DNA from 3 places in the Undibacterium sp. 5I1 genome. Region 3 is predicted to be linked to each of the others. Evidence: predicted binding sites of a transcription regulator. Region 3 holds the regulator's gene; each other region holds the start of a gene.

Region 1 (3,289 bases), 2.8 Mb from region 3:
AGAGCGTATACATCAGCGGGACAGTACAACCAAATTGTATTTGGCTAATAACTATTTTTTGTATGATTCCCTATTTTTATCGTCACGATAACGACTCGCTTTGCTTATGATATTGTCGAGCACTCTCCAATAAATTGACGACTAGTCAGCAAATAACAGATCTACTAGTCAATCACTCAAAAGTCTCAAACCAAACCATCTTTTATCGGAATAAATTCATGGGCGATTTTCGAAGTGATACCGTAACGCAACCCACACTCGCGATGAAGCAAGCGATGTCCGACGCGCCTTTAGGTGACGACGTATATGGAGATGATCCTACCGTCAATCGGCTACAAGACATGGCGGCAGAGATGCTAGGATTTGAGGCATCTCTGTTTGCACCAAGTGGCACTCAAACCAATCTGATCGCCTTAATGGGACATTGCCAGCGTGGAGATGAAGCGATAGTTGGTCAACAATGGCACACTTATCGTTGGGAGGCTGGCGGCATGGCAGTGCTCGGATCAATTCAGCCTCAACCTTTAGAAAATCAGCCAGATGGCACGATAGCGCTTGACGATATTGCATCTGCGATTAAGCCCGATGATCCTCATTTTGCAAGGACACGGCTTATCGTTCTTGAAAACACGACCGGTGGCAAAGTTCTGCCACTCGCTTATATGCGTGATGTCCAGATGCTGGCAAAAAAATATGGTTTGCGCTCACATATTGATGGCGCGCGCTTGATGAACGCCGCAGTATCGATCGCGACAGAGAATAGTACCGATCCAATCGAGGAAGCGAAGAATATCTGCGAATCCTACGATTCTGTCTCGCTTTGTTTGTCTAAGGGCTTAGGTGCGCCAATAGGATCTTTATTACTGGGTTCTTCCTCTTTCATTACGCAGGCGAAACGCACACGAAAAATGCTCGGTGGTGGTATGCGTCAAGCTGGAATATTGGCGGCAGCCGGTATATATGCACTAGAAAATAATGTTCAAAGATTGACTGATGACCATGCAAATGCGTCGATGTTGTCGAACGGACTAAAAGAGATTATCCGCACTCATGCCAGACTGAATGAAAGCTCGACTGTCGTCCATCCTGCACATACAAATATATTGTTTATGGATGTTGCCAGCGATGTCGCAAGCGTCTTTTTGCCATATTTGGCAGAGAACAATATTCGTGTGACAAGCGGCATTCAAAAAAGCAAAGTTGGTCCTATCAGACGCATCCGTTGGGTGACACATCTCGACATAAATCAATCCGATGTTGAACGAGCTCTTACGGTCGTGGCTCGTTTTTAAAGATAACTGTGGTAATTTCAACCGGTCGACGCAACTAAAAGTGACGACCGTCGCGCCCCATTGCATTGTAGTTAAACCGAAATTTAGCAATTGTACTTCTCCTTACAGATACAGCATCCTGTGCCGCCCAGGGCTTTAGATTCCATCTGAATTAAAGCGCGATCATCAATATCCTTCTCCCATCCTTAACTTTCTAAACCGATGGTCAAAGTGTTCAGTATTAATCTCTCTCACGGCGCTTGCAACGATTTGGAGAGCCGGCTAATAGGATTAGTCTGTTCTTAAAACAATCTCACCATTATTAATTTAACTTAACTTAAGTTGTGTTTTTAGAAATTCTAAGTCGTTTCCAGGGCATTAATTTTGAATCAACGATTTGATTTAAACACACATAAAGAATAAGAGGAGTCCAGTGCATATAACAGTCACTATCAAACTCCAAGGTAAACAGATAAACTGTATGCATATACAGTTAAAATATCTACATCCCGCAATGAAGCAAGTCTTACCAAACCCGCTGTACTACCTGTGTAACTTCCAACTAGTACTGGATTGGGTCAGTGAACGATACGATGATGTTTTAATTCCTGAAGAGCGCACGTTCATTGCAGATTTCGGTAACTTGCCACAAGTATCCCAAGCCTTATTTGTTCGCATGGTCATGCGTAAAGGCGACTATTTTCGTCAAAGCAAACTGAGCTATCCTGAGATAGGTGACACACATCAAGCGATGTTGCCTTTGATCAAAACAGGATGGATTAACCCTGATCCGATATTGACGTTAGACCAGCTTTTTGAGCTTCTACAAAAGCCAGAAATTGTTGCCGTATTCTCACTCACCAGACCAATTAAACAGCTCCGCAAGGCAGAACAACTTGACTATCTTCGTGGCCATCTTCCCGGCGTTAGCACCCAAGCAAAGGTATTCTCCGCCTGGCATCCTTCCTCAAAAGAATCAGTAGTGCACATCCAGAACAAAGCCCTCTGTGACCGCTTGCGCCTGATCTTCTTTGGTAATTGGCAGCAAGATTGGTCAGAATTCGTCTTATCTGATCTCGGTATTTATCGCTATGAGGCAATCCCATTCTCAATGGCGTCGCGAGGATTTCAAACGCGTCGTGATATCGAGGATTACATTGCCTTACAAGCCTGTCGCGAATTGTTTCATGCGGAAGAACCCATTGCACTGGTACTCGGTGAGTTAGCAAAGACCACTAGCGAGAATGACTGGATCAATCGACGGCGCGATAAGCTCCTGTTCCAGCTGGGACAACAAGCAGAAAAGCAAAAAGACTGGGCTCAAGCATTAGCTGTTTATGAGATGAGTCGTTATCCAGGAACCAGGCTGCGTACCATCCGCGTATTAGAAAAGACAGGGCAAAGTGCCGCTGCATTACAGCTTCTCAACGAGGCCCTTAGCGCGCCTGAGAGTGATGCCGAACTCCAGCAGCTACAGCGTAGTGCGCCACGCCTGAATCGTAAGCTAGGCCATCAGAAACCAGTGACACCAACGATGTCTAAAGCCGACATCATTACACTCCGACTACCGTGTCCCGACACGTCGTTTTACGTCGAAGGCGTCGTTAAAGATCATATGATGCAAGAAGAAGCACCGGTCTACTATGTTGAGAATACGCTGATCAATTCGCTATTTGGCTTGCTTTGTTGGACAGCTATTTTTAAGCCTATCCCGGGTGCATTCTTCCATCCTTTCCACCGCGGGCCAGTCGATTTAACCAGTGCTGATTTCCATCAACGACGACAGGGCGACTTTGCTGCTTGCCTAGTCCAGCTTGATTCTGATGAGTACCTCACCACCATACGTCACACCTACCAAGCCAAACAAGGTATTCAATCGCCTTTTGTCTTTTGGAGTGCCTTAGATGAGGACTTGCTCAATCTTGCCTTAACCTGTATCCCTGCGCAGCATCTACGGCATTGGTTTCACCGACTCTTGTCCGACATTAAGGCGAACAGAAATGGCTTTCCTGATTTAA
Region 2 (3,289 bases), 360 kb from region 3:
GACTTGCTTCACCTCCAGGCGTAGCGCAATCACTGGAGCAATGAGCTCTACTCGACCAAGTCGTTCTTTGAGCAAACGAATTAAATGTTCTTCGTGCCAGGCCGGTTCTGCCAGCATAATTTCTATCGTACTAGGATCGATCGCTGCACGTCCACGTTCATGCTCAAGGATGAGTACAAAGTGCGAAACCGCCTGTTGTAGCGAGACTAGCCAGCCAATGAGTTGTTCAATCAGTCGGATTGCACCGTGTAACAAAGCATCAGCATGTTCGATTCGATCATATGTTTCTAGCCTTGCTGAGAAAGTGAGTGGAACTTTGATCCATTCAAATAATTCTGGTGCCTCGCCATAGGCACGATCTAACTCATTGAGTAATTGTTGATTGGTTCGGCGTACTAGGCCTGCGCGGGGCAGACGACGCAATGCGCCAAGATGATCAGCACCAATACCAGACAACCACTCTTCATGCACAGCAGCGGAAGGAAGAAGACGGCAAGGGAGTTGATCTAAACGCTTTTCTAATGTCGCCATTTTGATTGCACGTCGCCGTACCGAAAGCACACGTCGTTGTCGTGCCCGAGCCAGCAACCAAGAGCCCATCGCTGTTGGTGCAGTCCCTATGATGGCGGTAAATCCTAGTCGCCGAATACTCTCGCGTATCTTGTGACAAATGGCAAGACGACCGCCGAACAAACGTAAGGTGGTAGTGACATCAAGGTGGATACAGAAATCGGTTGCATGTGTGACCTCTGGGGTAAATTGCAGTAAGGCCATCGTCAAACACTCTAAGGCTAACTGCTCTTTAGTCGGGTTGCGGTCGAGCAGCAATGTCGATGGCGCAATCGCTGAGACACCTCCAGAACGCATACCGAGTCTCACGCCGCTTTGAAGTGCTTCTATGGATGCCACAATCACTTGTTCTTTGTCCATCACGGCATATGCGCCGGGATTAGACCAAGATGGACGAAGGGTCTCTAATGGTAGTAGCGGAAAATGTAGGCTTAACCAAAACCGCATGATTGTTGTCCAAAGTTTGCTTAGGGGTAGGCATATCAGCCAAGGGAATAAAAAGAGCTTGTTCGGATTGTGGCCCTCGTCGTTTAATCAGGTTAAGAGCAACGCCACCAGTCGCGGGGCTGAGTGCGATCCGTAACGGTGAAGGGGACGCTTCTCGCGCACTGGATATCGGTCGCATCAACCAAAACCAGGTATCCGTTGTCTGTGCGGCGAGATTCAATCGGCGCAACGATTCAGCACGACAATTGGTTTGCCATAAAATCACCGCACCATAGCTCCCATTTTTTAAAATCTGCTCGGTAGACCACAAGGCATCGGCCGTGCTTTTAGCTTTAATCCAAAAAAGTCGCGAAGTATCAATCCCCCAGGATTGGCAAGCCATTCTTTGGGGTAAATAGGGCGGTTGGATCAAGGCAATCTTTTGTGATTGAGACAATTTTGCTAAGATTGGTTTCAGCAACTGCATTTCTCCGATGCCGGACTGCTGCAGTAAAAGCTCAATTAAATTAGACCGTGGCCAACCTGCATTCGGTAACTCATGATCTAAGATCTCAAAGCCAGTGGTCAATGTCGAGGCTCTGCATACCGCCATTTCATTGGCACGCCAGACATCCGGAAACGACAAGGGAGATAACCTCGCTTGCTGCTCTATGGACGGGTTGGCTTGAGACATGATGATCTTTGAAGTAGTTGGAGCAAACGTTACTCAATAAATACTGTATATGCATTCAGTATAATTCAACTATTTTGAAAATGCACTGCTTTTAAAAATGAGTCGATCTCGCTGTCAATCAGTGTCTTGCATTTATCACTTGTCAGCGCTTTCATCTCTCATTTGGGCCGGTACTAGTACGCGTCGTGTCGGGATTGCGAACTTTTTCCAGTATGCTGAATTTAGCCAAAACTGAAAAATTTGCGATGCTGATTGACATCTAAAAAGATTAGCCGAATTGCTCGACACGATTTCTACCCATTTTCTTACTCCGATAAAGCGCTTCATCAACTCGGGTGAGTAAACTTTGGGGAGTATCGTTTTTGTTGGAGCCAGCAACACCAAAACTTGCCGTCTTAGTTCCAACAATTTGAAAAAGGTGTGAGGCGATTTCTAGACGCAGTTTTTCCGCTAATTTATAAGCCCCTTCAATATCCGTGTCGGGACAAATAATCATAAATTCCTCACCACCCCAACGACCGACAATATCGACTTCACGAGTGCTTTGTTCCAAAATGTTGGACATCTCCTTCAACACCTGGTCACCAACCGGATGTCCGAAGTTATCGTTCACGCTTTTAAAGTGATCCACGTCTAAGAGAACAACTGAGAAAATGCTTGCATATCGCCGGCTTCTTACCAATTCATCTTCAAGTATTTGGTCAAGTTTTAGTCGATTGAAGAGGCCAGTTAGCCTGTCTTTAACCGCAAGTTGTTCCAATAATTGATTTTTCTCAAGTAGCTTCTCTTGAACCTCCGCGTTTGCCATTGCAATAGAGCCATAAGCGCAGAGCGTTTCAACGATAGCGCACTCGCGTTCACTAAAGACATGTCCACCAGTCGATTGAATAACCATTATGCCTAGTAGTCGCTCATTGATTTGAAGTGCGGACATCAATTGAGTGCGATCTAAGCGGTTATTTACCGTATGGGTCTCTGCGGAGTCTCGTGCGTCGAAATGCACTTGCCGAGCCTGAGCATAGAGTGCAATCGGATTCGTTTGGTCATTCAGCAGAATTTCAGCAACTAATGGCTTATTCTGGCTGTCCTGACCAAATACCAATCTCAAAACATTGCCGCTCTCTTTTAACTGGTAGACATGCAGGTTGGTTGAATCAACGAGATTTCTCAGATGCAAATCGAGACAAGAGAACACCGCATCTGCATTCAGATTCCCAATGATTTCTCTACCAATTTTAGCTAAATGTTCCAGCGTAGCGTTTGCAATTAATAATACATTTATTTTTTCTGCCTCCGCTTTAGCAAGCTGACTCTGAAACTCCGCCTCCACACGTATTTTCTCCGTTTGGTGACTAATTTCCATGGCGCTGGCGCGATTGGTCACTTCGCTTGAATAGATTTTGTCTCGGTTAATACTCGCACTTTTACTGATTCGATATGCTTCAGCATAATCACCAATATTCGCATATTCAGACGCAATTGAATCCAGCAGATCGCTTGGGACAAAATAGTTTTGTATGGATTCGGCTAGCGACAGCGCCCGTTTCAAAAAGTCGAGCGGTGTTTTATGAGGTTCACTTTCCTGAAATAGTTCTGCGG
Region 3 (3,289 bases):
TTGCTTAGAGTTATGTATCAGTACCGCAGAAGCTATCGGAATTCCGGCTGGTGTAAAACGCAGCGCCGATTTTTCTACAATGCTGGCAACGACTTTAAGCTGATTCACTGATTTATGTAGCGTCCTCTAACGTGTCAATTATGCTGCTGGCGCTTCTACGCGTTGCGTTTTAGCAGCATCTTCTTTCTGAACAGATTTCATCATTGGAGATGGCGCTGTTTCAGCTTTCTTCATTTTGACTGTGAGGTGGCGCAGAACTGCATCATTGAATTTGAATGCGGTTTCCAACTCAATCAGAGTCTCAGCATCGCACTCAATGTTCATGCAAACATAATGTGCTTTTGCCAGTTTTTGAATCATGTAAGCCAATTGACGACGGCCCCAATCTTCAATACGGTGTACTTGACCACTACGTGCAACAACTGTGGCTTTGTAACGTTCGATCATTGCAGGCACTTGCTCGCTTTGATCCGGATGTACGATAAATACGATTTCATAATGACGCATATATTCTCCTTGTGGACAATTTAGTAGCCCGCCTCGGCGTCAAGACGAGTGCGGGAAGAGGAAAGCCCATAACTATACTGCACTTTGATAATTTACTCAATAGTTTCAATAGCTTATTACATTTACTGCTACCAATTTATGCGTAACACAACCATTGAGAGGACTTAAAAAAATTTTGAGATAAAAAAGATTTTAGGTTTATACTGTACAAAAATACAGGCTGCATATAAACCCAGTCTCACAACTACACGATTGGAATTCGATCATGCTAAAACTCACCGCTCGCCAAGAACAGATTTTAAATTTAATTAAGGACGCGATCCAAAATACTGGATTTCCGCCAACAAGAGCAGAAATTGCGAATGAATTAGGTTTTCGCTCCACCAATGCAGCGGAAGAGCATTTGCAAGCACTAGCACGCAAAGGAGTTATTGAAATTGCTCCGGGTACCTCACGCGGCATACGATTGCTCGATTCCATACTAAGCAGTGGAAGCACCAAGGCTAGGCCTAACTATAGTGCTCAATTAGCGCTACCTCATCCATCACTAATGCAACTTAGTTTGCCGCTAGTTGGCAGAGTAGCAGCAGGATCTCCCATTCTTGCGCAAGAGCATGTGGATACGACCTATCAAGTTGATCCAGCCTTATTTTCAGCTATTCCAGACTATCTGCTCAAAGTGCGTGGTATGTCTATGCGTGATGCCGGTATTTTTGATGGTGATTTGCTCGCAGTAAAAAAATCTAACGAAGCAAAAAATGGACAAATCGTGATTGCCCGTATGGGGGATGATGTTACGGTTAAACGCTATAAAAAATCAGGGGATATGATCGAGCTATTGGCAGAAAATCCTGATTATCCCAATATCAAGATTAATGAACTTGATCAAGACTTTTCACTTGAAGGTTTAGCCGTTGGGCTGCTCAGAACCTGGACTTAAGTTATGTATTACTAGGTATTGGCAATATCAGGAAATTAAAAAAATTCCATCTGTCACGTCCCAACTCAATCAATATACTCCCCACAATCTTTTTGAAAAACATGATTTTACTCAATTGGTGCATAGACAATTAAAATATACTCACCCATAGTATGCAATCACTCCGATTAAATGCATAAAATTTTATGTTTCGAGCCTACTTTCATCGTCTCGACAAAAGTTAAATTATCGGTCAATTTAATTTACTATTTAGACAATGATTTAAAGATTAGATAACCCAGAAAATCAATTATGAATAAAAAATGGCCACTAGGTAACTAGCGGCCATTTTAATTTCTTTAGTTTTTAATCAGAGAAAACTATCTGATTAAAACCAAATTTCGGATCAGGCTCAATGCTTTACAACACCACCAACATCAACGCCACCTTCAACTTTAGTGGCCGTAGCAGCTACTAAAACTTCTTCATCAGTCAAAGCAACTGGCTGACGTTCTAAAGCAATTTCTAAGACTTTATCTATCCAACGCACTGGAATGATTTCTAGCTTATTTTTGACGTTATCAGGAATCTCAGTTAAATCTTTAGCATTCTCTTCAGGAATTAAAACCGTCTTAATTCCGCCTCGATGAGCGGCCAATAATTTCTCTTTTAGACCACCGATAGGCAATACTTCACCACGCAAGGTAATCTCACCAGTCATCGCTACATCTGCACGTACCGGTATCCCGGTAAAAACAGATACCAGAGCTGTCGTCATAGCAATACCAGCGGAAGGACCATCTTTTGGCGTTGCCCCCTCTGGAACGTGAATATGAATATCACTTTTTTCAAACACATCTGGCTTAATACCCAAGCGCTTCGCACGACTGCGAACTACGGTGCGAGCAGCTTCAATCGACTCCTTCATCACATCGCCTAAAGTACCGGTACGTATCACGCCACCTTTACCAGGCATTGCAACTGCTTCAATTGTCAATAAATCGCCGCCGACTTCAGTCCACGCAAGACCAACGACTTGTCCAACCTGGTTATCTTTGACCGCCACACCAAAATCGTAACGACGAACACCCAAAAACTTATCAAGATTTTTTGATGTAATCGTTGCTTTCTTTTCACTCTTTTTAAGTAAGAGCATTTTAACGACTTTGCGACAAATTTTTGATAACTCACGCTCTAAGGAACGTACCCCTGCTTCTCTAGTGTAATAACGAATAATGTCTCGAATAGCACTTTCAGCAACACTGATTTCACCATCCTTCAAACCATTATTTTTAATTTGTTTAGGAAGTAAGTAACGCTGGGCAATGCTAGCTTTTTCGTCTTCGGTATAACCCGACAAACGAATAACCTCCATACGATCCAACAAAGCTGGCGGAATGTTGTATGAATTAGAGGTCGCTACAAACATAACATCTGATAAATCGAAATCAACTTCGATGTAATGATCAGAAAAAGTATGGTTTTGTTCAGGATCTAGCACCTCAAGTAACGCAGAAGACGGGTCGCCACGGAAATCCGCCCCCATTTTATCTACTTCATCCAGTAAAAATAATGGATTACGCACGCCTACTTTCGATAAGCTTTGCAATATCTTACCGGGCATAGAGCCAATATAAGTGCGTCGATGACCGCGGATCTCCGCCTCGTCACGAACACCGCCCAGCGCCATACGTACAAACTTACGATTAGTAGCACGTGCTATAGATTGACCAAGGGAGGTCTTACCCACACCTGGGGGGCCGACCAAACACAATATTGGCGCTTTCAGTTTATCAACGCGCTGTTGTACGGCAAGATATTCCAGAATACGCTCTTTGACCTTATCTAAACCAAAGTGATCAT

What was found. The regulator LexA, encoded in region 3, represses DNA repair genes until DNA is damaged. The targets are predictions, from matches to a motif close to ACTGTATNNNNATACAGT.
Region 1: the regulator LexA is predicted to act here: its motif matches at 1,748-1,765, upstream of RGU72_RS16625 (VRR-NUC domain-containing protein).
Region 2: the regulator LexA is predicted to act here: its motif matches at 1,733-1,750, upstream of imuA (translesion DNA synthesis-associated protein ImuA).

The regions. Positions count from the first base shown of each region.
Region 1 is NZ_JAVIWI010000001.1:3,799,639-3,802,927, reverse strand. Features, by position in the region: gene ltaE (low-specificity L-threonine aldolase) at 219-1,292, shown strand; gene RGU72_RS16625 (VRR-NUC domain-containing protein) at 1,786-3,289, shown strand, end outside.
Region 2 is NZ_JAVIWI010000001.1:1,399,074-1,402,362, forward strand. Features, by position in the region: gene RGU72_RS06290 (DNA polymerase Y family protein) at 1-1,017, opposite strand, end outside; gene imuA (translesion DNA synthesis-associated protein ImuA) at 950-1,690, opposite strand; gene RGU72_RS06300 (GGDEF domain-containing protein) at 1,959-3,289, opposite strand, start outside.
Region 3 is NZ_JAVIWI010000001.1:1,034,476-1,037,764, reverse strand. Features, by position in the region: gene priB (primosomal replication protein N) at 1-108, opposite strand, end outside; gene rpsF (30S ribosomal protein S6) at 139-507, opposite strand; gene lexA (transcriptional repressor LexA) at 773-1,447, shown strand; gene lon (endopeptidase La) at 1,839-3,289, opposite strand, start outside.